3 regions of the Bacillus sp. EB V-12 genome follow, and region 2 is predicted to be linked to each of the others. Evidence: riboswitches for the same ligand, from Rfam matches in the RefSeq annotation. Region 2 holds a riboswitch; each other region holds the start of a gene.
What was found. A riboswitch is a leader RNA that binds a small molecule or an ion and turns the genes downstream of it on or off. The one in region 2 is predicted to bind S-adenosylmethionine.
Positions count from the first base shown of each region.

Region 1: it holds a riboswitch for S-adenosylmethionine, as region 2 does, so the genes downstream of both, metI (cystathionine gamma-synthase/O-acetylhomoserine thiolyase) here and ACZDYH_RS22190 (cyclase family protein) in region 2, are expected to answer to the same signal.
Region 3: it holds a riboswitch for S-adenosylmethionine, as region 2 does, so the genes downstream of both, ACZDYH_RS10005 (Na+/H+ antiporter NhaC family protein) here and ACZDYH_RS22190 (cyclase family protein) in region 2, are expected to answer to the same signal.

Region 1 is NZ_JBUXJL010000001.1:399,168-409,339, reverse strand. Features, by position in the region: gene metH (methionine synthase) at 1-360, opposite strand, end outside; gene ACZDYH_RS02120 (bifunctional homocysteine S-methyltransferase/methylenetetrahydrofolate reductase) at 360-2,192, opposite strand; SAM riboswitch class I at 2,263-2,372, opposite strand; SAM riboswitch class I at 2,576-2,686, shown strand; gene metI (cystathionine gamma-synthase/O-acetylhomoserine thiolyase) at 2,781-3,893, shown strand; gene metC (cystathionine beta-lyase) at 3,890-5,053, shown strand; gene ACZDYH_RS02105 (cysteine hydrolase family protein) at 5,221-5,733, shown strand; gene ACZDYH_RS02100 (ArsR/SmtB family transcription factor) at 6,167-6,457, shown strand; gene ACZDYH_RS02095 (class I SAM-dependent methyltransferase) at 6,600-7,712, opposite strand; gene ACZDYH_RS02090 (MBL fold metallo-hydrolase) at 7,722-8,351, opposite strand; gene ACZDYH_RS02085 (DUF2759 domain-containing protein) at 8,522-8,695, shown strand; gene glcK (glucokinase) at 8,776-9,759, opposite strand; gene ACZDYH_RS02075 (YqgQ family protein) at 9,779-9,979, opposite strand; gene ACZDYH_RS02070 (5-formyltetrahydrofolate cyclo-ligase) at 10,083-10,172, opposite strand, start outside.
Region 2 is NZ_JBUXJL010000008.1:75,037-85,208, forward strand. Features, by position in the region: gene ACZDYH_RS22180 (ATP-binding protein) at 1-256, shown strand, start outside; gene ACZDYH_RS22185 (hypothetical protein) at 486-866, shown strand; gene ACZDYH_RS22190 (cyclase family protein) at 894-1,526, opposite strand; SAM riboswitch class I at 1,612-1,724, opposite strand; gene ACZDYH_RS22195 (PRK06851 family protein) at 1,874-2,983, shown strand; gene ACZDYH_RS22200 (nucleotidyltransferase domain-containing protein) at 3,095-3,877, shown strand; gene ACZDYH_RS22205 (MFS transporter) at 3,891-5,192, opposite strand; gene ACZDYH_RS22210 (FAD-dependent oxidoreductase) at 5,336-6,862, opposite strand; gene desB (Delta(10) desaturase DesB) at 7,444-8,529, shown strand; gene ACZDYH_RS22220 (amino acid ABC transporter permease) at 8,583-9,338, opposite strand; gene ACZDYH_RS22225 (ABC transporter substrate-binding protein) at 9,386-10,172, opposite strand, start outside.
Region 3 is NZ_JBUXJL010000002.1:649,415-659,586, forward strand. Features, by position in the region: gene ACZDYH_RS09990 (murein hydrolase activator EnvC family protein) at 52-1,317, opposite strand; gene gltP (glutamate/aspartate:proton symporter GltP) at 1,813-3,087, shown strand; gene ACZDYH_RS10000 (ribonuclease FAU-1 family protein) at 3,156-3,674, shown strand; SAM riboswitch class I at 3,795-3,900, shown strand; gene ACZDYH_RS10005 (Na+/H+ antiporter NhaC family protein) at 3,995-5,311, shown strand; gene ACZDYH_RS10010 (lmo0954 family membrane protein) at 5,493-5,849, shown strand; gene ACZDYH_RS10015 (PspA/IM30 family protein) at 5,897-6,559, shown strand; gene liaF (cell wall-active antibiotics response protein LiaF) at 6,666-7,406, shown strand; gene ACZDYH_RS10025 (sensor histidine kinase) at 7,406-8,461, shown strand; gene ACZDYH_RS10030 (response regulator) at 8,458-9,090, shown strand; gene ACZDYH_RS10035 (DUF3922 domain-containing protein) at 9,264-9,602, shown strand; gene brnQ3 (branched-chain amino acid transport system II carrier protein BrnQ3) at 9,628-10,172, opposite strand, start outside.

The DNA.
Region 1 (10,172 bases), on a different contig from region 2:
TGTTGGTCCCATCGCTCCCGCAACATATACTTCCTTCCCGCTTTCTTTAACAGCTTGCTTCGCCAAAAGTGCTGCCTTTTCATTTAGTTCTTCATCTAAATGAGACAGATCATAATCACTTAGTACAATATTCGTTGCCCCAAATGTATTTGTTTCAATAATATCCGCTCCAGCTTCAATATAAGCTTTATGAATCTTTAAAATAACGTCTGGTCTTGTTTCCACTAAATATTCATTACAGCCCTCGTACTCTTCTCCTCCGAAATCTTCAGCAGTTAAATCCTCTTGCTGAATCATTGTCCCCATTGCACCATCTAATATTAAAATGCTATTTTTTAATTTTTCTTCTATACACTTCATCAATTAATACCTTCTTTCACTTCTTGCTTTTCTCTTACATATTTAACAAGATGTTCTGTAATTTCATACTTTAAAAATGGTGTAATAAGATAAATACCATTAAAATATTTCATCGCTGCGTCGACCAATTCTTGTGAAATGCGGATCCCTTCCTCAATTGCTGCCTCTTTCGTTTCATGTCCATCCATTCTCTCTCTTATTTCTTCAGGAAGAGTAATACCCGGCACCTCAAAATGAAGAAAATCTGCATTCCGCTTACTTACTAACGGCATAATTCCAATAAAAATAGGTTGTTCCAAATGCTTTGTCGCTTCATACACTTCTTCAATTAACTTGATATCGTAAATTGGCTGAGTTAAAAAATACTCCGCTCCAGCATCTATTTTTCGTTCCATTCGCTTAACCGCTGCTTTTAAGTGCCTCACGTGAGGATTAAATGCGCCGCCTACAGAAAACCTTGTCGCCGGTCCAATTGATTTCCCTAAAATTGAACGTCCATCGTTCATTTCTTTAATCATTTTAATAAGCTCAATAGAGGATAAATCATATACAGAAGTGGCACCGGGAAAATCACCAACGCGCGCTGGATCACCAGTTAAAGCTAACACTTCTTCCATCCCTAACGCCGATAAACCTAACAAATGAGATTGTAGTCCAATGACGTTATGATCTCTACACGTTAAATGCGTCAATACTGGGATATCATGCTTCGTTAATAACGCACCCATCGCCATATTAGAAACACGAGGCGATGCTAATGAATTATCTGCTAGAGTAATAGCATCTGCTCCCGCTCTTTTTAACGCTCTTGCTCCTTCAAAAAAACGCTGTGTATCTAACGTTTTCGGTGGATCTAATTCCACTACAACTGTCGTTTGTTTTTTCGCTTTCTCTGCTAGAGTGACGTGAGCCTTCGAACGTTTCTCATGCGTATGAACGACTTTCGGCCTTTGAATCGTGTCTTTTTCTATTACAGGGGTAATATTCGCAACAGCGCGCTTCATACTTTGAATATGTTCTGGAGTCGTACCACAACAACCACCCAATAAACGAATACCTTGCTCAATAAATCTCGGTGTCATCGCTTCAAAATAAGCTGGGCTTCCCTCATATACGTAACGTCCATCCACATAATTCGGGAGGCCTGCATTTGGGTATGCTGATAAATAGCCATTTTGAGGAATCGATATCATTTTGAAAGCTTCCGTCATATGAAGCGGCCCTAGTTGACAATTCAATCCAACAACATTTGCACCGTAATCTATAAGTTGCTTTAATATTTCATTGACATCATTTCCATTTTGAGTCGTACCTGCTTCATGTAACGCTAATTGCGCAACAATTGGAATATTCGTTTGCTTACGCAATACTTTAACGGCATGAAGTAATTCAAATTCATCGTAAAAAGTTTCTAATAGTAATCCATCAACCTGTTCTTCTAGTAAAGCCCCTGCCTGTTCAAGTAACATAAACTCTCTTTCCATATCAGTCGTTGTAACAGCTCCGATATGTTTCATACCACCAATTGTTCCTAAAATTGCATTTTTATCTGTCACAGATGCTTTCGCCAGTTTTACTGCCGCTCTATTAATTTCTGTAACTTGATTTTCTAAACCATACATACGTAATTTCGCCTCATTTGCTCCATACGTATTCGTTTGAATTACATCTGCTCCAGCAGCTACATATTGTTTATGAATCGATATAATTAAGTCTGGATCAGATACATTCAATTCTTCAAAGCTACTTTGCAAACCATGTGAATGCAATAACGTCCCAACCGCACCATCACCTATTACAATTCCTTTTGATAATAAATCTAGTAATTTCACGACTCTCCCTCATTTCTATCAATATAAAAACCCCCTCTTCACTTTGAAGAGGGGGACATAATCGTTCCTCCTCTTATTATGCAAAACATTCGTTTTGCAGGTATTAGCACCGTTTCAAACATTTCGTTTGAAGGTTGCCGGGTTTCACAGGGCCTTTCCCTCCACCGCTCTCAATAAGAGTTGTCTTTATTATTTTATTTATGTAGCTAAAAGGAAATGCGTTCCCCTTTTAACAATGTTTGTTAATTTTTTAATAAATTTAGCATGCACAAAAGTAAAAGTCAATGACACTTGCGGAAAAATAAAAATTATTTAAAATAAAGTTGCAATTCAGTTATATTTTATTGTAAAGTTAAAAACATAATAAAAATTTCATACGAACATTCTTATCTAGAGAGGTAGAGGGACTGGCCCTGTGACGCCTCAGCAACCATTAACATTTTGTTAATAAGGTGCTAATTCCAGCAAATTGTGAAAGATTTGACAGATGAGAAGAAGACTCTATTCAAACCGAAAGCCTTCTTCTTAGAAGGCTTTTTTTATTTTATATTCACTTAATGTTTCAATTTAAAAAGGAGGAATTTTCACATGTCAACAATCGAAACAAAACTAGCACAAATCGGAAATCGCAGTGAAACTACAACTGGAACGGTTAATCCACCAGTTTATTTCTCAACCGCTTATCGTCACGAAGGAATTGGTAAATCTACTGGCTTTGACTATTCACGAACTGGCAATCCAACTCGCGGTCTTTTAGAACAGGCGATTGCAGACTTAGAATATGGCGAACAAGGTTATGCCTGTAGTTCAGGGATGGCGGCTGTTCTCCTCGTCCTTTCTCTATTCCGCTCTGGAGACGAACTTATTGTATCTGAAGATTTATACGGGGGAACGTATCGATTATTTTCTGAGCATGAAAAAAAGTGGAATGTTCGATGTAGATACGTAAATACACAGTCTATTAAACAAATTGAGCAAGCTATCACAACTGAAACGAAGGCTATTTTCATAGAAACTCCAACTAATCCATTAATGCAAGTTACTGATATTGCTGCTGTCGCAACTGTAGCGAAAAGGAACGGACTACTTCTTATTGTAGACAACACTTTCTACACACCTTATATACAGCAACCATTAACAGAAGGTGCTGACATTGTACTTCATAGCGCAACGAAATATTTAGGGGGACATAACGATGTACTAAGCGGGCTTGTCGTTGCAAAAGGAAAGGAACTTTGCGAGGAAATCGCTCATTATCATAATGCATCAGGTGCAGTTTTAAGCCCATTTGACTCATGGTTATTAATTCGCGGTATGAAAACGTTAGCGCTTCGCATGAGGCAACATGAAGAAAATGCGAAAGCAGTTGTTGCGTATTTAAATGATGAGGACGGGGTGACAGATGTATTTTATCCAGGAAGAGGTGGCATGATCTCATTCCGCCTTAAAGATGAAGCTTGGATTAATCCATTCTTACAATCTTTATCCTTAATTACATTTGCCGAAAGTCTTGGTGGTGTAGAAAGTTTAATGACTTATCCAGCAACGCAAACACATGCTGATATTCCTGAAGAAATTAGAACAGCAAACGGCGTATGCAATCGTCTTCTTCGATTCTCAGTTGGCATTGAAAATAGTAACGATTTAATTCAAGACTTAAAGCAAGCCATTAAACTCGTAAAAGAAGGTGTAAGAATATGAGCTATTCTATAGATACACTCTTACTACACAACCAATATAAACACGACTCGCAAACAGGCGCTGTGAACGTTCCTATTTATAATACATCAACTTTTCACCAGTTTGATGTAGATACGTTCGGAAAATATGACTATAGCAGGTCAGGAAATCCAACTCGTGAAGCTCTTGAAGATATCATTGCTTTATTAGAAGGCGGAACAAAAGGATTCGCCTTTGCATCAGGCATTGCAGCGATTTCCACTGCATTCCTCCTTCTTTCACAAGGTGATCACGTACTCATTTCAGAAGATGTGTACGGAGGCACTTACCGAGTGATAACTGAGGTACTCTCCCGTTACGGTGTTTCACATACATTTGTTGATATGACCAATTTAGAAGAAATAAAACAAAACATTAAACCAGATACAAAGCTCTTTTATGTAGAAACACCTTCTAACCCACTTTTAAAAGTGACAGATATTCGCGAGGTTTCTAAACTCGCAAAATCTATTGGCGCTCTTACTTTTGTTGATAATACATTTTTGACACCACTATTCCAAAAACCACTTGAACTTGGAGCTGATGTCGTTCTTCATAGTGCTACAAAATTTATTGCTGGTCATAGTGATGTTACTGCCGGATTAGCAGTAGTAAAAGATTCAGAACTCGCTCAAAAGCTTGGATTTTTACAAAATGCATTCGGTGCTATTTTAGGACCTCAAGATTGTTCTCTCGTACTTCGCGGTCTAAAAACATTGCATGTACGCCTCGAACATTCAGCTAAAAATGCCAATAAAATCGCACATTATTTACAAAAGCACTCTAAAGTAAAAAATGTCTATTATCCGGGATTACAAACTCATCTCGGATTTGATATTCAACAATCTCAAGCAACATCAGCTGGAGCGGTCTTATCGTTTACTTTGCAGTCAGAAGATGCACTCCGCAAATTTTTATCAAAAGTAAAATTACCTGTTTTTGCAGTTAGTTTAGGAGCTGTAGAGTCAATTCTTTCTTATCCAGCAAAAATGTCACATGCAGCACTGTCGCAAGAAGCTCGTGATAAAAGAGGAATCTCTAATTCATTACTTCGGTTATCAGTCGGTCTTGAAAATGTTAACGATTTAATATCCGATTTTGAAAATGCCCTTTCTTATGTAGAAGAACCTGTAAATGCATAGAGAAAAAGAAGATATGAGATTAGGTTTTCATATCTTCTTTTTATGCGGTTTAGTTATATTCATTTGAATTTCTTCTTTTCTTATAGTCCATAAAAAATAAAAGTATATCATCTATTTCTAAATAATGGATTAATTGATATATTAAGAAATAAAAAGGGGTGAAAATAATGGATACTTGTGCAGATATTTTAATCGTTATCGATTTACAAAATGGCGTATGTTATAGCGAGGAGCATTTATTTGATTTACAGAACTTACTAACAAAAGTAAATAAAAGAATTTCTTCATATAGAAAATTAAATAAACCAATCCTTTTTGTTCAACATTGTGATGATGATTTAGTACCCGAGAAAGAACTTTGGGCTATTCATACCGATCTAGATGTTCAAGAACAAGATTTTTTTGTAAGAAAAACACATGCAAATTCATTTTATAAAACAAACTTAAAAGAAATTTTAGATCAATTATCTGTAAATCGCATTGAATTTTGTGGCGCCCAAACAGAGTACTGTATGGATGCAACGATTAAGTTTGCCCACGGACTAGGATACGAAAACTTTATGGGACAGAAAACAACCTCTACGTTGAATAATCCTTTTATGTCCGCAAAAGAGACAATTGATTTTTATGAGAACATATGGAATCACAGATTTTTAACGTTGCTAAAAGATGAATTTTAGAATAAATGACTAATGACTTGATCATCCTAAGATTTATCAGCCCTAATCAAATATTTCATTATCACCATAAAGAAGCGAATGACATTCAGCTTCTTTTCTTTTAACCTGTTTTATATTCTATATATATCATTATAATTCCTTTGTCATATTATTTTAAAAATTTCGTATATTCATTTGAAAGAATAAGAAAATCATGATAAAATTGTGTTACAAATATATCTATATCTTTCAATTTTTAAAACGCATCGAAATTTTCACCCAAAAATGTCATTTTACAAAAACATGCTAATTTACCTATTTTATTTACATCCGGGTCTCTTTTCTTACAATTTCTTTACTTTAGGACTTTTTTTCTGCAACAACTATTTTCTTTTCTTTAAATTTTTGGTATGTATAGTATGGTATAATAGCTCACACGGAGGTGGAAAAGAACATGTTAGAAACCTTTCAAAAAGAATTAGAACTATATGAAAGTAATGCAGAATTATTAAAAGTGCTAGCTCATCCTGTTCGTTTATGTATCGTAAAAGGATTAATCGAGCGCGGTCCAAGCAACGTTTCTACAATGTATACTGGCTTAAACATGCCACAATCTACAATTTCACAGCATTTAGCAAAATTAAAAAGCGCTAAAATCGTTTCTAGTGAAAGAAAAGGATTGGAAATTTATTACAAAGTAGAGAATGAAACAATCATTCAACTCGTTCGTGTATTATTAGGTTAGGGACTAATAATCGCAGAAAAAGAACGTATTCTATATTTTTTATCTCATATCTTTAATATAAATATATATCATGAGAGGAAATATATAATACTACATAAGTCGTATTAAAAAACAAGACACAGTATATACTGTGTCTTGTTTTTTATATTGTTACATACTGATCCAAATGTAAATGTTGCATATCTTTTGTATGTATAACAACATCAAACGAACTCCCTACTCCTCCATTTAAAATCATAGAACGAACTGCTCGATTTTGTTTTTGCGTTTCAGAAAAAGGATTCGTATCTTGATGGCTCGTAAGCTGTTCTAATATTCCTGCAGCTAACAAGAACTCAGATTGTTTCTTATGCCATACTGCACTCATTCCTTGCATACTAAACATCTCCTTTAGCTCGTCCCAATGAACATGAGTAGTAAGATCCATTTCACCTGGATGCGCTAGTGGGTTACGCATTAGCTTATGCTGATAATATCCTCGCAAACTTCCTTCGCGGTGTGCTGGATGCATCCATTCTTCTTTTGTGTATCCGTAATCAACTGTAATACATATACCTTTTTGAAACCATTTCGAAATTTCTTTTATATACTCCTCCATAACAATTGGTACTTCAAAACGTTGCCCTTCAGCAATATGAATATTATATTTCAATAAATAGCGACCAATTCTTTTATTTAACGGCCTACATACTTCTGAAAGGTTTCCTTCCTCTGTATATGTAATACGTACTTCATACAATATACCATTTCTTTTCTCAATTACTTCAACAGGAAATGCATCAAACAACTCATTCGAAAAAAGAATTCCCTCGAAAGAATCTCCCATTTCACTATAGGAGGTATAGTACGATACATTAGAAAATGAGCCAAGTTGCTCCTGCTGTAATTTCCTATGAAAAGGGCTCACTTCAATCATTGAATAGTTTAAATTAATAAAGGTGTTTGGAGATAATTGCTTCCATTCTTGTAAAACATCATAGGCAAACTTCCCTGTTCCCCCACCAACCTCACAAATATTCGAAGCAACTTCACCATTTTCAACAAGACGAATAAAAAGTTTAGCAAAAGTTTTTGCAAAAACAGAGGATACATTGCTACTTGTAAAAAAATCCCCTTGTCTTCCAATCTTTTCACGTTCTTTCATATAATATCCATGCCCCTCCGTATACAATACAAGGTTCATATACGTACTATATGAAATTGAATAATCCTTTTCTTTCCCCATCCATTCTCTTAAAATGAGCTCCATTCCCATAATGACTCCTTATTGTAAAAACGGATTATTTTCTTTTTCAAAGCCAATGCTTGTTTCTGGACCATGTCCACATAACACCGCTGTTTCATCTGGTAATACAAATAATTTCTCTTCAATACTTCCAATTAATTCAGCAAAACTTCCACCAGGCAAATCTGTTCTTCCAATGCTCATTTGGAACAATACATCTCCTGAAAATACAGCATTCGCTTCTTTAGTATAATAAGAAATACTTCCTGGAGAATGTCCTGGTGTCTCAAAAATTTCAAAATTAAATGATCCAATTGTTAATGTACCTTCTGCATCAATAATATGATCCGCTGGTTTTGCTGTAATACTGCGGTTCATCATAAAAATTTGAGAGCCGTTTACAGTTGCATCTCCTAACCAATCTGCTTCTTCTTTATGTACGTACACAGGAATATGAAAAGCGTCTCTTACGGCATCAACAGCACCGATATGATCAAAGTGAGCATGTGTTAATAAAACAGCCAATGGTTTTAATTGTTTTTCTTGTAAATATGTAACGAGCTTTTCACCTTCATGACCAGGGTCAAAGATAATGCACTCTTTTTGATCGTTCATTAAAATATAAGCATTTGTTTGTAATGGGCCTAACGGCATTTGTATCCATTTCATATGAAAATCTCCTCCAGTTATTAAACTTACTTTTAATGATACAACATTTCTTTCTCTGAGGAAAAGAAAGGATGCTATCTCGACAATCATTTTTAAAACATGTACAATATAAAAGAGTAAATATTCCAAAAACTCATAATAAGAAATGGGTAGACAGAGGAGGATATTGTATGGGCCTTGTTATTATTTTTACACTTGTCACTCTGTTAGCTGTATTTGCTACGCTTAGAACACTTCGTGAAAAAAACTTTTTCGCGAGCGGCTTTGCAATTGCAACTGTACTCGTTTTCGGATGGTTTACGATCATGACTGTTCTATATAACGGGTATCCACCAGCAGCTTAATTCGTTTACACTTTATTCTTCATCGAGATTTTACACAAAAAGAGGAAGGGTTCCCCCTTCCTCTTTTCATATTTCACAACTTATATCATCTTCGCTTCGTATTTGTGCTTTTTTACAAGCCAAGCTCCTCCGATAACACCTGCATCATTACCAAGTGTTGCAATAGCTAACTTCGTGCTCTTTACAGCACGTGAGAAAGCGTATTGCTCGAAATAGCGTTGAATTGGTTCTAATAACGCATCTCCAGCTTTAGACACGCCTCCACCAATAACAATTTTCTCTGGGTTCAATGTACTAGAAAGGTTCGCTACAGCTAATCCTAAATAAGAAGCTACTTTTTCTACTACTTCACCTGCTAATTCATCACCTTGTCCAAGTGCTTCAAAGACATCTTTTGATGTAATACGTCCTTCTTCAGCTAACATAGAACGCAACATGCTCTCTTTATTAGTCTCTTGTATTTTTTGCATAGCAACACGTACAATACCTGTCGCAGATGCTACTGTTTCTAAGCAACCAGACTTCCCGCAATTACATGGGAAAGCATTTTCTGTAACGACTGTAATATGTCCAATCTCACCAGCAGCACCACTCACGCCGTGTACAATCTCACCATTGGCGATTACACCACCACCAACGCCCGTACCAAGTGTCATACAGATTAAATCTTTTGCACCTTCACCAGCACCTTTCCACATTTCACCAAGCGCTGCTAAGTTTGCATCATTATCAATAACAACAGGTAATCCTGTTTCTACTTCTAATAAATCTTTTAGCGGATAGTTTTTCCATCCTAAATTAACCGCTTCATAAATCATTCCAGACGCCACATGTACAGGACCAGGAGCTCCCATACCAATACCAATTAATTTGCTCTTCAATTCGCCTAATTCTTCTAGCTTTTTATCAATTGCTTTCGCAACATCAAGTGTAATATGTTTTCCTTGCTCACCTGTATTCGTAGGGATTTCCCACTTATGTAAAATTTCACCGTATACATTAATAAATGCTAATTTAATCGTTGTACCACCAAGGTCAACACCAACTAACCATTTCTCTTCCATGTTGCTTACCTACCTTTATCTAATTCTTATTTAGCTCTTTTTGAATTTCTTGCTTCAATAAAAATAAAGCTGTTTGATAGTCTTGTGGATCGATTAGCTGTGATTGATTTAATTCACGCAATTCATCTTGCATTAATTGTAAATCTGCAATTCGATCTCCCGTATAAATAATCGTACCAAATTTCTTTAGCAATTGCTGAATATCATAAATAGATACCATTTCATCACCCTCTATGCTCACTTACTATAAAAAATTATAATAAGAAAACGTTCACATATTTTATTATAATCAAGAAGAAAAAGTCTCGTCAATTTTTATTTGTCTATACAAGCTTATTTATAAGCAGTGTTCCTTTTTCTGTAATAATTTTTTCTATATTTTTATCAAATGGCTCTACTGGAATGTGTTTTAC
Region 2 (10,172 bases):
GGGTGGAGAAATTCATATCCGTGCATATCAAAAAACGCAAGGACATTTGTGTATTTCTGTTGAAGACCAAGGATTTGGTATAGAGAATGAGAAGTTAGAAAAAATTGGCAAGGCGTTTTACACAACAAAGGAGACTGGTACAGGACTTGGATTAATGATTACATATAAAATTATTAAGGAACATCAAGGGAGTATCACGATCCAAAGTAGTGTAGGAGTAGGAACGAAAGTAGAAATTTTTTTGCCGACCTTTTAATGTATTGGGAGAAAAGATTTTTCAGAAAAGTGTTCTTGTTGTGTAAATATAAACATTTTATAAAATGTTTCAAGAAGGGTTTTTTTTATAAAATACTTCGTTTATAATGGAGGAAAATATCGACATGAGATTGATTGCTCATGTAGCGGTTCAGTAGTGTTATGAAAAGATAAGAAGGGGTGCACACGCATCCTTTTTTCTATGCAGATATTATGAAAGAGGTGGTATGATGGAATTAACATTAAATTCGACTGTATGTTTACACACGATTCAATTTCGAAAAGAGCAAAAGAATTATACTGTAAAAGACACAATTACAGGAGAAAAATATGAAATGCCGCCACTTTGGATTGATGCATTGGCAATGATGCGTGACGGTTTTTTATTGGGGGAAATTGAGGAGAAATTAAAAGAAGAGTATCCATCCGAAGAAGTGAATATGTTAGCATTCACGAAGCAACTGTTAGAACTAGAACTTGTTGAAATGGTAGATGGGGAAGAAATAGCTTGTACAAAGAAGAAAGAGAAGGATTATTTAGCTTGGTTACGTCCTCATGTTGAGCAATTCTTTCTTAATTTAAATAAAAAAAATAGAAGCAAAGGTCAATGATGATCTTTGCTTTTTTGTATAGTTTGTTTAAAAAATTACAGCAAATGCTCTTGCAAAAGCACCGTCGCTATCTTTAATTTTTAAAGGTGCTGCTGAGAAGAAGAAACGTTTCGTGTGAATGGCATCTAAGTTTGTTAAGTTTTCGATTAAATAAATATTATTCCCAAGTAGTATGTGATGAATTGGTGATGTTTCTGTCGTTACCTCATCAGGAGAAATAAAATCTAAACCGACAGATTTTACTTTTAATTGTACTAGTTCCTCGGCTAATTCTTCAGAAAGATAAAAAGCTTCTTTCTCATACGCCTCCGTGTTCCATTTAGTAGATAGATTGGAATGGAAAATAACAATATCTCCTTCTTTTATATCAGCATCGTGCAGTACTTCTTTAGGTAGTTTTCGTTCTTGTACATGAGTTACATCAATAAGAACAGCTTCACCTACAAATTGATCCAGCGGTAATTGATCGATGGTCGTTGCGCCTGAAATAAAATGCGCAGGAGCATCACAATGCGTGCCAACATGAACGACAGAATGAAAATCTGTAACTTGATAGCCTGATTCTTCAACACTTGTAACAGCTTCTAGTTGTATTTTAGGTGTTCCAGGAAATTGAGACATATTATTTTCAAATGTTTGTGATAAATCAATTACTTTCATTTTACATACCTCCAATATATGTTTTTCAAATAATAAAAAGCTCATCCTTCAGTATCAAGAAAGATGAGCTTTACATGCTAGTTGAGTTTTATCTTCCAAAATGCATTGCATTTTGCAGGAATTAGCACCTATTCAGTTTGTATAAACTGAGGTTGCTGGGCTTCAAAGGGCCGGTCCCTCTGCCTCTCTTGATAAAGAAGTATTCAGTTTTTAAAATCGGAATTTTCCGATAGTTAAATTGTAATTCATTTCCTTTTTGCGTGCAATACAAAATAGGTATTCACCCAAATAAAGCTGCTTGCATATTGTAGCTTATGTAAATAGAATGCTGCGAAGGAGTGAGTGCAGTGACAGGAAATGTATTAAATTATTATGCTGGTGGTAATACAGCTAGGGGATTTCACAATTTATACGAAGAGAATTTAAAAGGATTAGACAGATTATTTATCTTAAAGGGTGGCCCAGGAACGGGAAAATCTTCTTTAATAAAGGCAATAGGTCGTGAATGGATTGAAAAAGGATATGATATTGAATTTTTACATTGTTCTTCTGATAATAAATCGGTTGATGGTGTAATTATCCCACAATTAAAAGTAGGAATTGTTGATGGGACATCACCGCATGTTATTGAGCCAAAAATGCCAGGAGTTGTTGAAGAGTATATAAATTTAGGAATTGCTTGGGACTCAGATAAACTAAGAAAGCAGAAGTTAGAAATTGAAAGATTTGTTTCAGAAGCAAGCAAAGCTTTTCAGTCTGCTTACGCACGTTTTAAAGAGGCATTGGTTATACATGATGAGTGGGAGAAGATATATATTGATAATATAGATTTTAATAAAGCAAATGAACTAACCAATCAGCTAATCCAGAAATTATTTGCAGATAAAAGCGGGAGACAATCGCTTGTAAAACATCGTTTTTTAGGAGCTGCTACACCGAAAGGAGCAGTTGATTTTGTTCCTAATTTAACAGAAGGGTTACCACATCGTTATTTCATAAAAGGGCGCCCAGGCTCTGGAAAATCAACGATGCTCAAAAAGTTAGCTAAGGCAGCTGAAGAAAAAGGGTTTGAAGTTGAAGTATATCATTGCGGATTTGACCCGAATAGTCTTGATATGGTTATCGTAAGAGAATTAGGATTTGCAATTTTTGATAGCACCGCACCACATGAATATTTTCCAAGTCGCGAGGGTGATGAAATTATTGATATGTATGCCCTTATTGTTACGCCAGGGACGGATGAGAAATATGCGAAGGAAATTCGTGATGTTTCCATTCAATATAAAGCAAAAATGAATGAGGCGATGTCTTTCTTAGCGAAAGCAAAATCGGTTCGTGATAAATTAGAACGAATTTATATTGCTGCTATGGATTTTTCAATAGTAGATGCATATAAAGAGGAGATTCAAAAAGAGTTTGAACGAATTGCTGCTACTGTAATTGAACAGCAACAATAGACGTTTCATTAGGCTGTCAGTAATTTCTGACAGTTTTTTTAGTATGTAGTAAAATTAATAGTGTATTGTCGAATTTCCAAGGAAATAATCAAAAAATGGAGATGTTATGAAATGAGAGAGAAAATCGAGTTGGAGTTAGAAAGAATTGAAAAAGAGAATGATGTAAAAATTTTATTTGCGGTGGAATCAGGGAGTCGTGCTTGGGGGTTTCCATCGAAAGATAGCGATTATGATGTTAGGTTTGTTTATATACATCCGGTAGAATGGTATTTATCAATTCATGACAAACGAGATGTAATTGAATATCCAATTAGTGATGATTTAGATATAAGTGGTTGGGATATTAAAAAGGCGTTGCAACTATTCGCGAAGTCGAATCCTGCTTTACTTGAGTGGATTCGATCACCAATTTTTTATTCGAAAAACTCTAATTTTCCAGAACTACTTCAACAGATGAGTGAGAAGAATTTTGATCCAAAAGCAACGATATATCATTATTTACATATGGCGTCGAAAAATTATCGTGAATTTTTGCAAGGTGAGAATGTAAAGCTGAAAAAGTACTTTTATGTATTACGCCCCATTTTAGCTTGTAAGTGGCTAGAAGAGAAAACGACTTTACCTCCTGTAGAATTTGACCGATTAATTACAGAATTATCATTAGAACGTAGCGTATTAGATGAAATTGAAAAGTTGTTAATAAAGAAAAAAGCAGGTACTGAATTAGATGTTGGATTGAAAATTAAGGTGCTAAATCAATTTTTAGAAGAACAAATTCATTACTATCAGCAATATGTAAAAGGAATTGAAAAGGGATCAGGAATCGATATTGAGAGTTTAAATACATTGTTTCGAGATATGTTGTTTGAAGCATATGAAAAAGAGCACAAGTAAGTTTGTGCTCTTTTTATTTTGTAGGAATGAAGAAAACAGATATAGCTGCGATAAAACCTGCAAAGGAGAATAAGTAAAAATTCCATGCTAAGTCATATTGCATTGTCATAATAATACCGACGAGAATTGGGCCAGCAATTGCACCAACTCGGCCAAGCCCCAGTCCCCAGCCTAAGGAGGTAGCTCGGATATGTGATGGGAAGTATTGTGTTACATATGCATTTAATATTTGAGTAATACCGACTGATCCAATACCAGCAAGGCCAATTAAAAGATAAATGATTGTAACAGATGGTTTGATTGTTAATAGTCCGATACATATGGCTGCCATAAGATAAGAGATGCTAATAACAATTTTTGCTCCTATACGATCAGCAATTGCTCCAGCGAATAATGCGCCGATAGCTGCGGTAATATTTAGCATAAGTAGAAATGACAGACTAGACCCAAGAGGATATCCTGCCTGGCGCATCATCTGTGGTAACCAAGTGTTTAAACCATATATTAAAAACATTCCCATTATATAAGTGATCCAAAAAAGTAGCGTTGCTTTTATGTATTCTTTTGAGAATAAAGTAAAAAATCCATTTTTCTTTCGTATAGTAGATGGGTCTTGATGAGTTTTATTTTTTACATGAAATTCAATTTGAAAACGATTAAGAATTTGGTTCACTTCTTCTTGGCGATTACTTGATAATAAAAATTGAATGGACTCGGGTAAATAGCGAATAATGAAAGGAATGAGGAGTAGTGGAATCATTCCGATACCAAACATAATTCTCCATCCGAAATCTTCTAACATAAGCATGGACAAAATAGCACCTAACACGATACCTAAAGGATAGCCAGTAAACATAAGAGCATAAATAAAAGATTGCCTTTTTTTTGGTGAATATTCAACAGTAAGTGCTGAAGCTGTTGGGATAACACCGCCTAATCCGATTCCTCCTATAAATCGAGATAATCCAAATAACTCAGGAGAAGGAGCGATAGCCGCTAAACCCATTGTGATAGAAAAAAGTGCTAAACAGCATATAAGCGTCCATTTACGCCCAATTAGATCTGTAATCGTTCCAACTAGAATAGCTCCAATAAACATCCCAAATAAAGCATAGCTTGCAATTGTACCAGCATGCGCTGGTGATAGCGCCCAGCTTTTGTCTTCTAGGAGCTTTGGTAGAACGGCACCGTAAATACCTAAATCATATCCATCAGCTAAAATGGCTAGCCAACAAATAAAAACAACAAGTTTTGTAATAGAGCTTGGAAAGATAGTTTCTGTAGATTCTAGATGAGGTGGAGCTGAAGGTTGCATAATATTCACCCCTTTTAATTTGTAGATGAATATATTATTTTATTTAATGTTAATATTTTCCTCCTTGTGTCGAATTTTATCTGAAAAGGGTTTATAACAAATAAAGAAGTTCAACAGTAATTTTGTTGAACTTCTTTATTTGTTTACTCATTATCAACTCGTTTTAACGGTTGGTCTGCTGGGCCTTCAAGAACGTCTCCCTCAATTGAAAAACGAGAACCATGGCAAGGGCAATCCCAAGTACAATCACCATTATTCCATTCAATTTCACAGCCGAGATGTGTACAAGTTGTATCGACGATATGTAATTTTCCTTCTTTGTCCTTATAAGCACCTGCTCGTTTACCGTTAACATGTACGACAGATCCTTCACCAACTTCGAGATCTTCTGGCTTACGTAATGCGGTTTCAATCTTTCCTGCAATTAAATGTTTCGCAACATCAATGTTTTGGGAGAGGAACGTTTTTATATCTGGATTTGCATGGAAGCGTGATGGTGCATACAGTTCTTTATAGGGACTGTGAACTTTTAGGATGGAGTCCTTCAGTAGGTGAGCGGCAGCAGTTCCAGTTGTCATTCCCCATTTGCGATATCCAGTTGCAACAAATATATTTGGATTTCTTTCGTTAATATGTCCGATATAAGGAAGCTTATCTAGAGTAATTAAATCTTGTGCTGACCATCTATAAGGAACTTCATCTATTCCAAAAGTGGCTTCAGCAAAAGAATAGAGTGCTTCATAATGAAGCATCGTATTTATTCCCTGACCTGTTTTATGACTCTCTCCGCCAATCAAAATTAATTTTTCTCCATTGTTTGTTATATAGCGTAAGGAGCGCTTTGGATCATCAATACTTAAATACATGCCACCTGGATACTCCGTTTTTGCTTTTATTGCAAGAGCGTAGGAGCGTTCTGCGTACATTCGCGTAAAGAAAAAGCTATTCGCATCATAAAAAGGAAAATGTGAACAAGAGACGACATATTCACAAGTGATATGATGGCCCTCTTTTGTAATTATTTGTGAATAATCGCCCTTTTCCACATCCATAGCTGTTGTTTGTTCGTAGACCTTTCCGCCCATCTCCACAAACTTTTCTAAAAGTGTTTTTAAATAAAGAAGGGGATGGAATTGTGCTTGATTTTTCATTACAAGCGCAGATTGTACTGGAATAGGAATCGATAGAGATTGAACATAGTCACAAGGTATATTTAATTTTTGATAAGCTTCATATTCTTTCGATAAATTTCTTAATCCGTTATCAGTAGTTGTATATAAATATGAATCTTCATTTGAGAAATTACAGTCGATTTTATATGTTTGAACAGTTTTATTTATGAATTGTAGAGCCTGATTATTTGATTCATAGTAAAGCAGGGCCTTTTCTACACCGAAATGATTTATTAATTCATCATAAATAAGATCATGTTGTGCTGTTACTTTCGCTGTTGTATGCCCAGTCGTTCCATTTAAAATACGACCAGAATCAATTAAAACAACATCGATGCCTTCTTTTGCAAGTAAATAGGCAGTAGTAATACCTGTAATACCAGCACCGATAATAGCAACTTTCGTCTTTATATTTTCGGATAAACGAGGGAAAGTAGGAAACTGAGTAGATTCAATCCAATAAGATAGCGGCAGTTGTGGAAATGTATCACTTGTCATTGCGGAAACCTCCTGATTTTAGAACAATTTTCCTTTTAATATTTCCATATTATATGAAATTCATGTGTGTTGTTTTAGAAGTAGTCTATTTTTATTAAAAGAGGTTATAAATTATTTTAATATAATTAATTAGGTGGGGCATTATGATGTAGTAGGATTTATATAAAACTAAATTCAAGTGATTCTGTTTGTTGATTACATAGGGAGTTATTGAATGAGATAGAGTCTATGGCGTTTAAGAAAATGTCTATATATAGTGGGTAAATCCTTATGGAATCTATACATTTTCTTTAGTGAAATAAAGTATGATTATAAAAATATAACCACCTTTTATTACTAGGTCATAAAAGGTGTTGACAATATAGAAATTCTATTGTTATGATTCATCATGTGGAAAGGTTGATAGAGAGTAAAAAGAGAAATGTTTTTCATTGATAATAAAAGCGAAAAATAAGTGACGATAGAGTGAGTATATTTTCCTTATAATAGATGCTTTTTGGATCATCTAGTAAAATCAATCTGGAAGCAAGAATTGATATATGTAAGTTGCGCAAGGCGCGGCATAAGAAAGGAGCAAAAGGATGAAGGAGCTTCATACGTTTGGGTGGTATGCAGCACGTGTATCACCACATTTGCCGAAAAAAGCATTTAAACCAGTGCCTACTCGTTTATTTGGTGGACTGGCTTATTTGCTTGTGGCATTGGCGGGGTTAATATCGATTGGTGTATTTGAATTGAATGTGTGGGCGAATCTAGGAATTGCGATTGTTCTTGGATTATGTTTTGCTTCACTAGGATTTTTAGGGCATGAAATTTTACATGGAACTGTTGTAAGAAAGGCATGGCTTCGTGACTTCTTAGGCGCGATTGCATTTATGCCATTATCAACAGGGCCAAAGCTTTGGAGAAAGTGGCATAATGCAACGCATCATGTTCATACACAGCATGAAGAGAATGATCCAGATGCATGGCCGACACTTGAGAAACTTAAGAAGAGTAAGTTTTTGAGTTGGGTATATCGTATGCCTTTACATGTACGTTCATTCTTTAGTTTTCTGTCACTAACAATTCAATTTACATTGCATTCGACTCGAATGTTCTTTCATTTTATAAAAGAGTTCAAGTCATCCAATCAAAAATCTGTATGGCTTCAACTTCTTTTGCCTTGGACAGTTTGGATTAGTTTATTGTTTATTATGGGACCTGGAAAATGGTTATTTGCATATGTCATTCCGTTGTTAATTGCTAACTTTATTGTAATGGCATATATCGCAACAAATCACCGCTTAAATCCAATTGTTCCAGTAAATGATCCGTTAGCAAACTGTTTGTCAGTAACAGTGCCGCGCTGGGTAGACGTTTTACATTTCAATTTCTCATATCATACAGAACATCATCTGTTTCCCGCTATGAGTTCTAAATACTATCCGTTAGTAAAAGAGAAGATTAAAGAAATGTGGCCGGAACGCTATCATGAGATGCCGATGACAAAAGCTTTGGCAGCGCTATGGAATACACCACGTGTGTATTATCAAGGAAGTGAATTAGTGGATCCGCATAGAGAGCATTTCTATGGTTCTTTAGGAAATGGACTAGATCCTCATAATATTTCATATCGTGAGGAACATATAGAAGAAGAAAAGAGTATTAAAAAAGTAAATCAGTAAAAATTAATATATTTTTGCAATGAAAAAGCAAGCCATCTCAGGCTTGCTTTTTCTTATAAAGAAACTTCCTTTTTGTTCCTTTTATGGACTTGGACGGAGTTAGTTTCTTTTCGTTGTAGTCGTTTTTCTAAAAGATTAACAAAATAAGTAAATAGAAGAACAAGTATGAGATAGTATGCACCAACGATTATGTAAGTATCTAATTGTTGGAAATTACCTGCTGCAATTGATAAACCTGAACCCCATAATTCGGACATTCCTACATAAGCAACAAGTGAAGAATCTTTTAATCCGATAATAAATTGGTTTCCTAGAGGAGGAAGAGACAGACGAAATGCTTGTGGTAATATAATTCGTCGCATAGCTAAAGGATAAGGCATGCCTAAAGAGCGAGCTGCTTCTAATTGTCCCCGGTCAACGGATTGAATAGATCCACGGAAAATTTCCGTAATATATGCTCCGTTATGAATTGCTAAAGCGATTGCACCTGCCCAAAAAGGGGTGAAAACAACAACGGATGTAATTCCAAAATAGAGAATGGCAATTTGAACAATTAAAGGTGTACCACGAATAATAGCAATGTAGACATGAGCGATACTATTTAAAACTTTATTGTTAGAGATTCGAAAGAAAGCGAATAATAATCCAATTAATGAACCGAGTACTAGGGAAGTTAATGTTAATTGTAATGTGACAATAGTAGCCTTTAAGAGTGTGGGATAGGAAGAGATAAAAATTTCAAACATGCGTTTCACCTCATATTGTATAGATTTTAGTAGAGAATGAAATGCCCCACATAAAATGAACATTTAATCAGTGGGGCATTGTTTATAAATCTTTTGAATGGCTAACTTACTTACTTCGTTTTTTCCTCTTCACCGAGAATATTACGCCCGAACCATTTTTTACTGATCTTTTCATACGTACCATCTTTAATGATTTCATCTAACGCTTTATTTACTTTCTCAACCATTTCTTTATCATCTTTGCGAATAGCAATTCCCATTTCATCAAGATTTAATGGTTTTCCGGCTTCTTTTATCTTCGATTTTCCTTCTTTTATCATACGTAGACCAACCATTTGATCCGTAATTACTGCGTCAACACGCCCAGGCTCTAAGTCCATAAGAGCAGTAATATCGCTGTCATATTCTGTGATTTGATCTGTATATTTTGCAACAAGATTTTTAAAGGTACTAGCTTTTACAACACCAATTTTCTTACCTTTTAAATCTTCTGGAGAAGAGATAGCGGTATTCTTTTTAGCCACAAAAATTTGGGCGCCAGAGCGATAGTACGGATTTGAGAAACTAACAGCTTTTAAGCGCTCCTCTGTAATTGCCATACTACCCAGTATTACATCATATTTCTTCGCTTGAAGACCTTGAATCAGCGTTTCCCATGGGTTTGTAACGGGCGTAGCCTTCATGTTCATCTTTTTAGCAAGAGCTTCACCGATTTCTACATCAAAGCCGACAAGTTTGCCGTCATTTTCTTTATAGTTAAAAGGTTTGTATAATCCACTCATCGCATAGCGAAATTCTTTTTCACTATTTGATGAAGTAGTAGAGCTTTCTTTGCTACAAGCTCCTAGTATGAAGGATGTACATAGTGTAATGCTCGCAACAATGGTTAATAGTTTT
Region 3 (10,172 bases), on a different contig from region 2:
CCTATATTGTGTGAAGTGTAAATGAAAAACCTCGGTAGGCACCGAGGTTTTTTATAATCCGATATAAGGAGATGGGTCAACTGCGTTTGTCTTGCCGACATTCCATTCTCCAAGATGAAGTTCGAAGTGTAAATGTTGTCCGTATGATTGGCCCGTATTCCCCATAAATCCAAGCTGATCGCCTTGTTTTACAGTTTGTCCATTCGATACAGAACGACTATTCATATGAGCATATACTGTCGTATATGTTTTTCCGTTTATACGGTGAGATAAATACACTACGTTTCCGTAACTAGATGATAATTCTGAGCGAATAACAACGCCATCTGCAGCAGCGATAATTGGAACCGTTCCCGAAGCAGCGATGTCAATTCCTTTATGGTTATCTAAAGAACGTACACCAAATCCGGAAGTTTTTGATCCAGCTGCTGGTTTGATAAAACCACCGATATTTGTATCATGTGGTGTTGGGGCCGCTTGAGCAGATTTAGTAGCTTGTTGTTTGCGAGCCTCTTCTGCCTGGCGGGCTTCTTCCGCTTTACGAGCTTCTTCCGCCCGTTTTTCTTCTTCAATTGCTTTTTGAACAGCTTGACGTTGATTTTCTAAAATGCCCTTGGATTCTTCTAATCCTTCAATCTCTGAATCTACTTTTGCTACTTTCGTATGTAGATCGTTAATAAGAGTTTGTTGCTGCTGTTGATTATTTTGTAATTCTTGTTGTTTTTGTTCTAGTTTTTGTTCAGAGTCTTTCAGTTGTTGTTCTTTTTTCTCAACAGCCTCTTTTTCTGTCGTTACAGCATTTTGATCAGATGTTTGTTTTTTTACAATATCTGTATCGTTGTTTAATATTAAACTTACGGAGTACATATTATCAACAAGATCAGCAATGTTTGTAGAGTTTGTTAATACTTCTGTAATGATATTTGTACGCGGTTTTTCTTGCATAGATTGTAATCGTTGTTTAATAACTTCCTGACGTGTATCTATGTTTGTTTGTAATTGTTCTATATGTTTCTTTTTGTCAGTAATTACTTGTTGTGTTTTGCTAATTTCTTTTTTTGTATCGTTTAATTCAGTCTCATTTTTATTAATGGAAGTAGTTAATTCATCGATTTTCTTCTGTAATTCTTGAATTTCTTTTTCTATTTGTTCTTTCTCGACTGATTTATTTTGTAAGTCACTTTGTTTGCCTTCTAATTCAGATTGAATGTTAGATAATTTATCTTGATTCGTTTCAGCGTATACGGGTGAAAGTAACGGGGAAGCAAAAATCGTTCCTGCTGCTAAAACGCTAAACGCTGCAAATTTCTTTTTCATTGTTGTCTGACTCCTTTCCCTATGAATGTTATATATCATAAGAAGAAGGGTGTCTATCGTTGTAATCATAATGTAAAGAAAATTTTATAAAATTGCTAAGTTTTGTCGGAATTTATCATTTTTCAACTGTAATTGTCATAGTGCTTACATTTTATTCATATGTGTAACAAAGGTAAATTTTGGGATTTATCTGTGGAATGAAGGAGGAAAGTAATCGTTTTTATGAGGTGAAATATTACTTGGAAAGCTAATAAAACACTAGTAAGGAATCGTTCTCATGTTAGGTTTTCTAACATTGGTCTGCTTTTTGTCAAGAAAATTATTTGTGTTCGGGCAAAGTTATTTTGTTGTCAGATTTAAATTTTTGATTTATGATTTTTAACAGGGACAAAATGTAGTGAATTGTCGAATAATATGTAATACTCTTAATTTCTTAGTTTTATAGAGATAGAATGAGAGATAGAGTGACACATCGAAGAGGGGGTTACAACAAATATGAAAAGAATAGGACTTGCATGGCAAATATTAATAGGACTTGCGCTTGGTATTGCGGTTGGTGCGATTTTCTTTGATAATCCAGCTGTTGTGAAGTACTTACAACCAATTGGTGATATTTTCATCCGATTAATTAAAATGATCGTTGTACCGATTGTTGTAGCAAGTATTGTTGTTGGGGTTGCTGGTGTTGGCGATGTTAAAAAACTAGGTCGACTAGGCGGAAAAACAATTCTTTACTTTGAAATTATTACAACAATTGCAATTATTGTTGGTCTATTAATAGCGAATATTTTCCAACCAGGAAAAGGCGTAAATATGGAGCAGTTAACAAAGACAGATATTTCGAAATATACACATACGACAGAGCAAGTACAAAGTCATTCATTTGCAGATACATTTGTAAATATTGTTCCAACGAACATTATGAAGTCGTTAGCTGACGGAGATATGCTTGCTATTATCTTCTTCTCTGTACTATTTGGTTTAGGTGTAGCAGCGATTGGTGAAAGAGGAAGACCAGTTCTTCAATTTTTCCAAGGTGTAGCTGATGCAATGTTTTACGTAACAAACCAAGTTATGAAATTTGCACCATTTGGTGTGTTTGCACTAATTGGTGTTACAGTTTCTACATTTGGTCTTGCTTCATTAATTCCGTTAGGGAAATTACTAATTGTCGTATATGGAGCAATGATTTTCTTCGTCGTAGTTGTCTTAGGACTTACAGCGAAAATATTTGGAATTAACATTTTCCAATTCTTTAAGATTTTAAAAGACGAGCTGATCTTAGCGTATTCTACAGCAAGCTCAGAAACAGTTTTACCAAAAATCATGGAGAAAATGGAGAAATTCGGTTGCCCGAAAGCAATTACATCTTTCGTTATTCCGACAGGTTATTCATTTAACTTAGATGGATCAACTTTATATCAAGCAATTGCGGCTATTTTCTTAGCGCAAATGTACGGTATTGATTTATCTATTACACAACAAATTACATTGTTGCTTGTATTAATGGTTACATCAAAAGGTATCGCAGGTGTACCGGGCGTATCATTCGTTGTATTATTAGCGACACTTGGTACAGTAGGTATTCCACCTGAAGGCTTAGCGTTCATTGCTGGTATTGACCGTATTTTAGATATGGCTCGTACAGCAGTTAACGTTGTAGGAAACTCTTTAGCAGCTGTAGTTATGTCTAAGTGGGAAGGTCAATATGACGCTGAAAAAGGACAAGCTTATTTAAAAGAGATTTCTGAAAAGGGTCAAGCGGCTTAATTATAATATGAACAAGCTCTCACATAATATGTGGGAGCTTTTCTGTATATAGAAGAGGAGCAGACATAATGAAACGAAAATATGGTGACGGTTCTTCGTGGAAGAGACTAATAGAAAAGAGTTATACGGTTAAGCAAGTGGAAGAGGGAATGCTCGGAATACTGGATATAAAAAAGGTGAGAGAGCCTAGTTGTAAAGAATATGATGGTAAAGAAATTTGTATTGCAAGTGATGGGTATACGTGGGTTCAATATTTCATTAATGGAAAGAACTTTGCGATTACCGCTATGTTAGATGATAGGCACAATTTAGTGCAATATTATATTGATGTGACGAAAGAATATGAAATAGACGATCGTGGTTTACCGTATTTTGATGATTTATATTTAGATGTAGTATTATTACCCAGCGGTAAGGTGTATATATTAGATGAAGAAGAGCTAGAGGATGCTTATAAAAGTGGCGATGTCACGAAGGAAGAGTATGAGTTAGCTTGGTACACTACGAAATGGATATTAGCAGCAATAAAAAATAGTGAATTTTATTGGATTTCAATATTGGAAGAAGAAATCGAAAAGTTAAAATGATTGTTGTATTCGAATTTTTGTATAATTACCAAAAAAATCTATACAAAAAATAATTGACTTTTGTTTTGTAAGCGAGTAAAGTTAGGGAAGAAATTATTATTAAAAAATAAATATGAAACCTTCTTATAAAGAGAGGCGGAGGGACTGGCCCTACGATGCCTCGGCAGCGGACTCGATTTCAGAGTGCTGTGCCAAATCCAGCAAGCATGTGCTTGAAAGATGAGAAGAGCGTTTCTTATAGATGTATAAGACCTCTTCTCATCGGAAGAGGTCTTTTGTTATTCATTAGAAAAAGGTTGAAACTAGGGAGAGATGGTACTTTGAAAGAAACGAGAGGAAATGGTTTAGCTTTATTACCACTTGGGATATTTTTGGCGCTATTTATTGGTTCTGGAATTATTACAGGTGATTTCTATAAATTGCCGATACTTGTAGCGATTTCAATTGCTGTAGGAGTCGCTTTAGTGATGAATCGTAAAGAAAGTTTTAATGTGAAAGTAGAGCGGTTCGCTAAAGGTGCAGGAAATCCGGATATCATGATTATGGTATTAATTTTTGTGCTTGCAGGTGCATTTTCTGAAACTGCTAAAGGAATGGGCGGAGTAGACTCAACTGTTAATTTAGCGTTAACTATTTTACCGCCAGGATTTATCGTAGCTGGAATCTTTGTTATTGGTGCATTTATTTCATTAGCGATGGGAACTTCAATGGGAACAATTGCAGCATTAGCGCCGATTGCTGTAGGTATTAGTGGTCAAACCGATATCTCAATTGCGCTTGCAATGGCTACTGTTGTTGGCGGAGCGATGTTTGGTGATAATTTATCATTTATTTCAGATACAACAATCGCAGCTGTTCGTTCACAAGGAACAGAAATGAAAGATAAGTTTAAAACGAACTTTTTAATTGTGTTACCAGCGGCTATTATTACAATTGTACTATTAGTAATAGTTACTTCAGGAAGTGACACGCAGATTAAAGCACATAGCTTTGATTGGATAAAGATTTTACCGTACGCAGGAGTACTTATTACAGCGCTACTTGGCTGGAATGTACTTATTGTATTAACTGGTGGAACTGTACTATCTGGTGTTATCGGCCTTATAGATGGAAGTTACACGTTAGAAAGTTTCTTTAAAAGTGTAACGACTGGAATGGGCGGTATGATGGAGTTAGTATTACTTGCTATATTAATTGGCGGTATGGTTGAATTAATCCAATATAATGGTGGTATTCAATATTTAATGAATGTATTAACACGTAATATTCGTTCGAAAAAAGGAGCGGAATTTGGTATTGCTGGTTTAGTGAGTATGACGAATATGTGTACAGCGAATAATACGATTTCAATTATCTTTACAGGCCCGCTTGCAAAAAATATTGCAGATCAATATGAAATAGACCCTCGTAAATCAGCGAGTGTATTAGATCTTTTCTCATGTTGTGTGCAAGGATTAATTCCGTACGGTGCCCAAATGTTAACGGCAGCAGGATTTGCAGCGTTATCTCCGGTTGAATTGTTGCCATATGCATTTTATCCAATCTTAGTTGGAGTATGTGGGATTGCTTCTATTTTAATTGGGTTTCCAAGGTTTTCGAAAGTAGCTGAGAAAAAAGAGTATCATAAAACAGCTTAATTTAATATGAATGTTAGTAATTAAAAAACGTGCAGAGGATAGACTCTGCACGTTTTTTTGCGTAAAGGGCTGAATATGACTCGGTCTTAAGTCTGAGTTAAAAACGGTTCTTAAGCTCGTTATGGAAAGATGAAAAAATAGTTAAGATAAGAGTATCAAATCGAAGGGAGGCAAGCACAAGATGAAACAATTTCTAGCGTTTATCGCAGCCGGTATTTTGGCTTTAATTGCTCTTGGTAGTCTTGCTGGTATTGTAGGATTTGCAATCGGAGCAGGAGTTGTATATTGGAGCTATAAATCATTTGTGCGAGCTAAATCATTTTTTGGAAAGTTAGCTTGGGGGATTGTTGGTTTAATCGGTTTATCCATTGCACTTTCTCATTCGCCAGCATTAATCGGTATCGCTGCTTTAGTGGTTTTATACTACGGATACCGTGAGTGGAAAAAAGAAAAAGATGTAGTTGTTGAATCTGCTCCAGAAAGTTCTAAACCATATAGCAACTTTGAAGATGAGTGGAACAAATTAATGAAAAACTAAAACAATAAATCAAATTATAATTAAAGTAGAAGAGAGGAAGATTTATAATGAAACAATCTTTATTCGGACGTGTACGCGATGCAATTTTAGCTGATTTTCATAACGTGTTAGATGAGAAGGAAAGAAAAAATCCAATTGCGATGTTAAACCAATATTTACGTGATAGTGAGCGTGAAATAACAAAAATTGAGAAGTTAATTGAGCGTCATAAAACATTAAAATCTAACTTTGCTCGTGAGCTTGAGCAAGCACGTTATTTCGTTAATAAAAGATCAAAGCAAGCTATCATTGCTCAAGAAGCAGGCGAATTGCAATTGCACGAACGTGCGTTAGAAGAGGTAGCTTATTATGAAGGTCAAGTAACTCGATTAGAAGAAATGTATGCAGGTGTTGTAGAGCAAATTGATGAGTTAGAGCGTCGTCTTTCTGAAATGAAAAATAAATTAAAAGAAATGCACGCAAAGCGTATGGAACTAATGGCACGTGAAAATATGGCACATGCAAATCGTCGTATGAATACTGCGATGCATAAAATGGATGAAAATAATCCGTTCTTACGATTTGAAGAAATTGAAGATCACATTCGTGACTTAGAAACTCGTATGAATGAAGAGCATGAGCGTGATACATTTGATATGAAAATTGCAAAACTTGAGCGTGAAATGAAAGAAAAGAATGATGTATCGTTAACGAAAGAGTTAACAAAATAATAGTAGTATATTATAAAACAGGCTTATGATATAGTGATAGGAGAAAAGGTGTTGGAAAGCAATGCCTTTTCTTCTATGTATATGTGACAAGAAGGGGGGAGCTGAAATGAAGAAACATTTTTCAAAGACACAATTAATGGGGATGCTCCTCATCATATTTGGATTCGGTCTTTTTCTTGATATGATACTTGGACATTTTGAACCAGGTGGTCTCATTTTTGCATTTATTATGCTTATGTTTGGAAGGCATTATCGTAAAAAGAATCGTTATGTACGGGGAAATGTATTTTTATTTGTTGGTGGTATCGTATTTTTATTTTTCTTATTTTCATCAGCAGCATTTGTTCTTGTCGTATTTGCTTGTTTAGCTTTAATTGGTTATCAATTGATTCAACAAGGGCATCAGCAAAAAGCAATGAAGGTTGAAATTAAAGAAAAAGGGATTATAGACGAAGAGAAGCAAATATATCGTACAGAAACATATTTGAAAAATATGTTTGTAGGCAATGTGCGAATGATGGATCATATTTATGAACTTGAGGATATTAATGTTCAATATGGTGCTTGTGATGTGGAAATAGATTTAACAACTGCTATGATTCCAGAAGGGGAAACGGTAATTGTTATTCGGGGTGTCGTTGGTAATATTCGTTTATATGTGCCGTATGATATTGAACTTTCTTTAAATCATTCTGTTATTGTCGGACGTGTGCTCTTGCCAGGTCATGAAGAGACAGGGTTTAACCGCAATGTTACATTTAGAACAGAGCAGTATAAAGAGGCTCCTCGACGTATTAAAATTATTTCTTCGCTTGTCGTAGGCGACACGGAAGTGAGGAAAGTATAATGAAGAAACAAAAAAATATTTCGTGGATGTATATTCGTTATTCTATGTTGTCCTCTGTTAGTATCGCACTCATTTGTACAATTGTATATGTATGGAAAAGCGAGCAACAAGTGTATGATTTATTATGGAAGGAATCCATCGCTTCTGTTCCAATTGGCTTGTTTATTATGACTACAAGTTTACTTATCGGGGGAATTGTAGGATATGCAATCGGTTATTATATAGAGCAGCGTATACAAGGATTAAATACTTTTCTATTTGAAGTAGAGCGAGGGAATTTTCCGAGCGATGTTTCGTTTACTGCAGATGATGAATTTCATGAAGTGGAACGAAAAGTAATCGTTCTGGCTCGTCGATTAGAGGAGCAAGCTGGACTCTTTCAAAAAGTAACGAATGAACGAGCTCATTGGAATGAAGAGATGAGACAAGAAGCGATTTCTCAAGAAAGGCATCGTTTAGCAAGGGAGTTGCATGATTCAGTAAGTCAGCAGCTTTTCGCAATGTCGATGATGATGTCAGCGATTAATGAACAAATAACTGAATTTCCAGATGTGACAAAAAAACAATTGCAACTTGTTGAAAATATGGTTGTAAATGCTCAATCAGAAATGAGAGCATTGCTCCTTCATTTACGTCCTGTACAATTGGAAGGTAAGAAACTGACAGAAGGTATAGAGGAATTATTAACGGAATTATCGCGAAAACAACATATGAAAATTGAATGGCTTATTGAGCCAATAGAATTAAAAAAAGGTGTAGAAGATCATTTATTCCGTATTGTGCAAGAAGCGCTATCAAACACGTTGCGACACGCGAAGGCAAAGAAAACAGAAGTGCGCCTTCGAAAAATTGATCAATATGCGATTTTAAAAATCATTGATGACGGCGTTGGGTTTGAAGTAGGGGTTAATAAGGCTGGTTCATATGGCCTAAGATCGATGCAAGAGCGTGTTCATGAAATTGGTGGGACACTTAAGGTACTTAGTTTCCCGGCCAAAGGTACACAAATAGAAGTAAAAGTACCGATTATGATTGAGAGAGGGGGAGAAGTATGATAAAAGTATTGCTTGTCGATGATCATGAAATGGTTCGTATGGGTGTATCGGCATATTTATCAACACAGCCAGATATTGAAGTAGTAGGGGAAGCTGAGAATGGAAGAAAAGGATCAGAATTAGCATTGCAATTAAGGCCGGATATTATTTTAATGGACCTTGTTATGGATGAGATGGATGGTGTCGAAGCAACACGTGCTATTATTCAAGAATGGCCAGAAGCAAAAATTGTAGTTGTAACAAGCTTTTTAGATGACGAAAAATTGTATCCTGTTATTGAGGCTGGGGCGACCAGTTACTTATTAAAAACATCAAGAGCAAGTGATATTGCTGATGCTGTACGAGCTACTTATGATGGAGAAACAGTATTAGAGCCGAAAGTTACCGGGAAAATGATGTCCCGTATGCGTCAAAAGAAAGAGCAACCTTTGCATGATGATTTAACGGAAAGAGAGTTTGAGATTTTGTTATTAATTGCAGAGGGAAAAAGTAATCAAGAGATTGCGGACGAGTTATTTATTGCACTGAAAACGGTAAAGACACATGTGAGTAATATATTAAATAAATTGAATGTAAGTGACCGTACTCAGGCGGTTATTTATGCATTTAGGCATCAATTAACGAAGTGATAAAGTGAAACTTTAATCAGTGGGGAGGTTGTTCCTCTCCCACTGATTATCAGCCCTCACCAATCGGACTTTTACGGGCAGTTAATGCGGGATAAAGTAAAACTTTAATTGGCGGGGAATTCCTCGCTGATTATTGGCTCGATGCAATATAGATTTGGCGTTAAAACAATTGAATGTTTTTATTGACGACAAATAATGTAAGCGTTATCATTGAGGTGTTAACAGTACATATAAAGGGGAGAATGTATATGTTAGTTCAAACTATATTCGGAATGGATAAGTCTAAAAAATTAGGGGATTATGTGAACGCATTACAAGCGCTTTGTGAACAATATAATGTTGAAACAGATAAAATTGCGATTATTGAGGCAACAGAGGAATACTATTTATTTTTAGTAAAGCAAGAAGAGCGCTATGATGTTGTCAAGGTAGAAACAGTTGATACGAATATTGAATATTATACGAAGGCTTATAAAATAAGCAGTTTTAATCATGCTGCGTATCAAATGTAAAAAAAACTCCCTTTTGGGAGTTTTTTTAGGAGGCTTTTACTTCGTGAGATTCGGTTACTAATGGAACTTTTTTCGTACCGCTTAACTTAGCCATTGCAAGACCAATAAGAGCTCCTACTAATGCTGGTATTAGCCAGCCGATTCCTTCATTATATAAAGGGATAAATTCAAAATATGGTGTGATAAATGAAACTGAAATACCACCTTGTTTTAATCCATCAAATACGCTCACTACAGCTGCTCCAATTAAAGCACCTACATAAACAGAGCGATATCCACCGAAGTATTTATGAAGTAATGATAGTAGTACGAGTACAATCGCAATTGGATACACAACAAGTAGAATTGGAACAGAGATTGCGATAATTTTCGTTAAACCTAAGTTGGCAACTAGTAATCCTAATGCGCAAATGATACTCGCGAACGTTTTGTATGAAAATGTAGTCAATAATGTTGAAAAATATTGGCTGCACGCAGATACGAGTCCAACGCATGTCGTTAAACAAGCGAGTGTAACGATAAGAGATAATAGGAGCAAACCGTATGGACCGAATAATTGTTGTACGATAA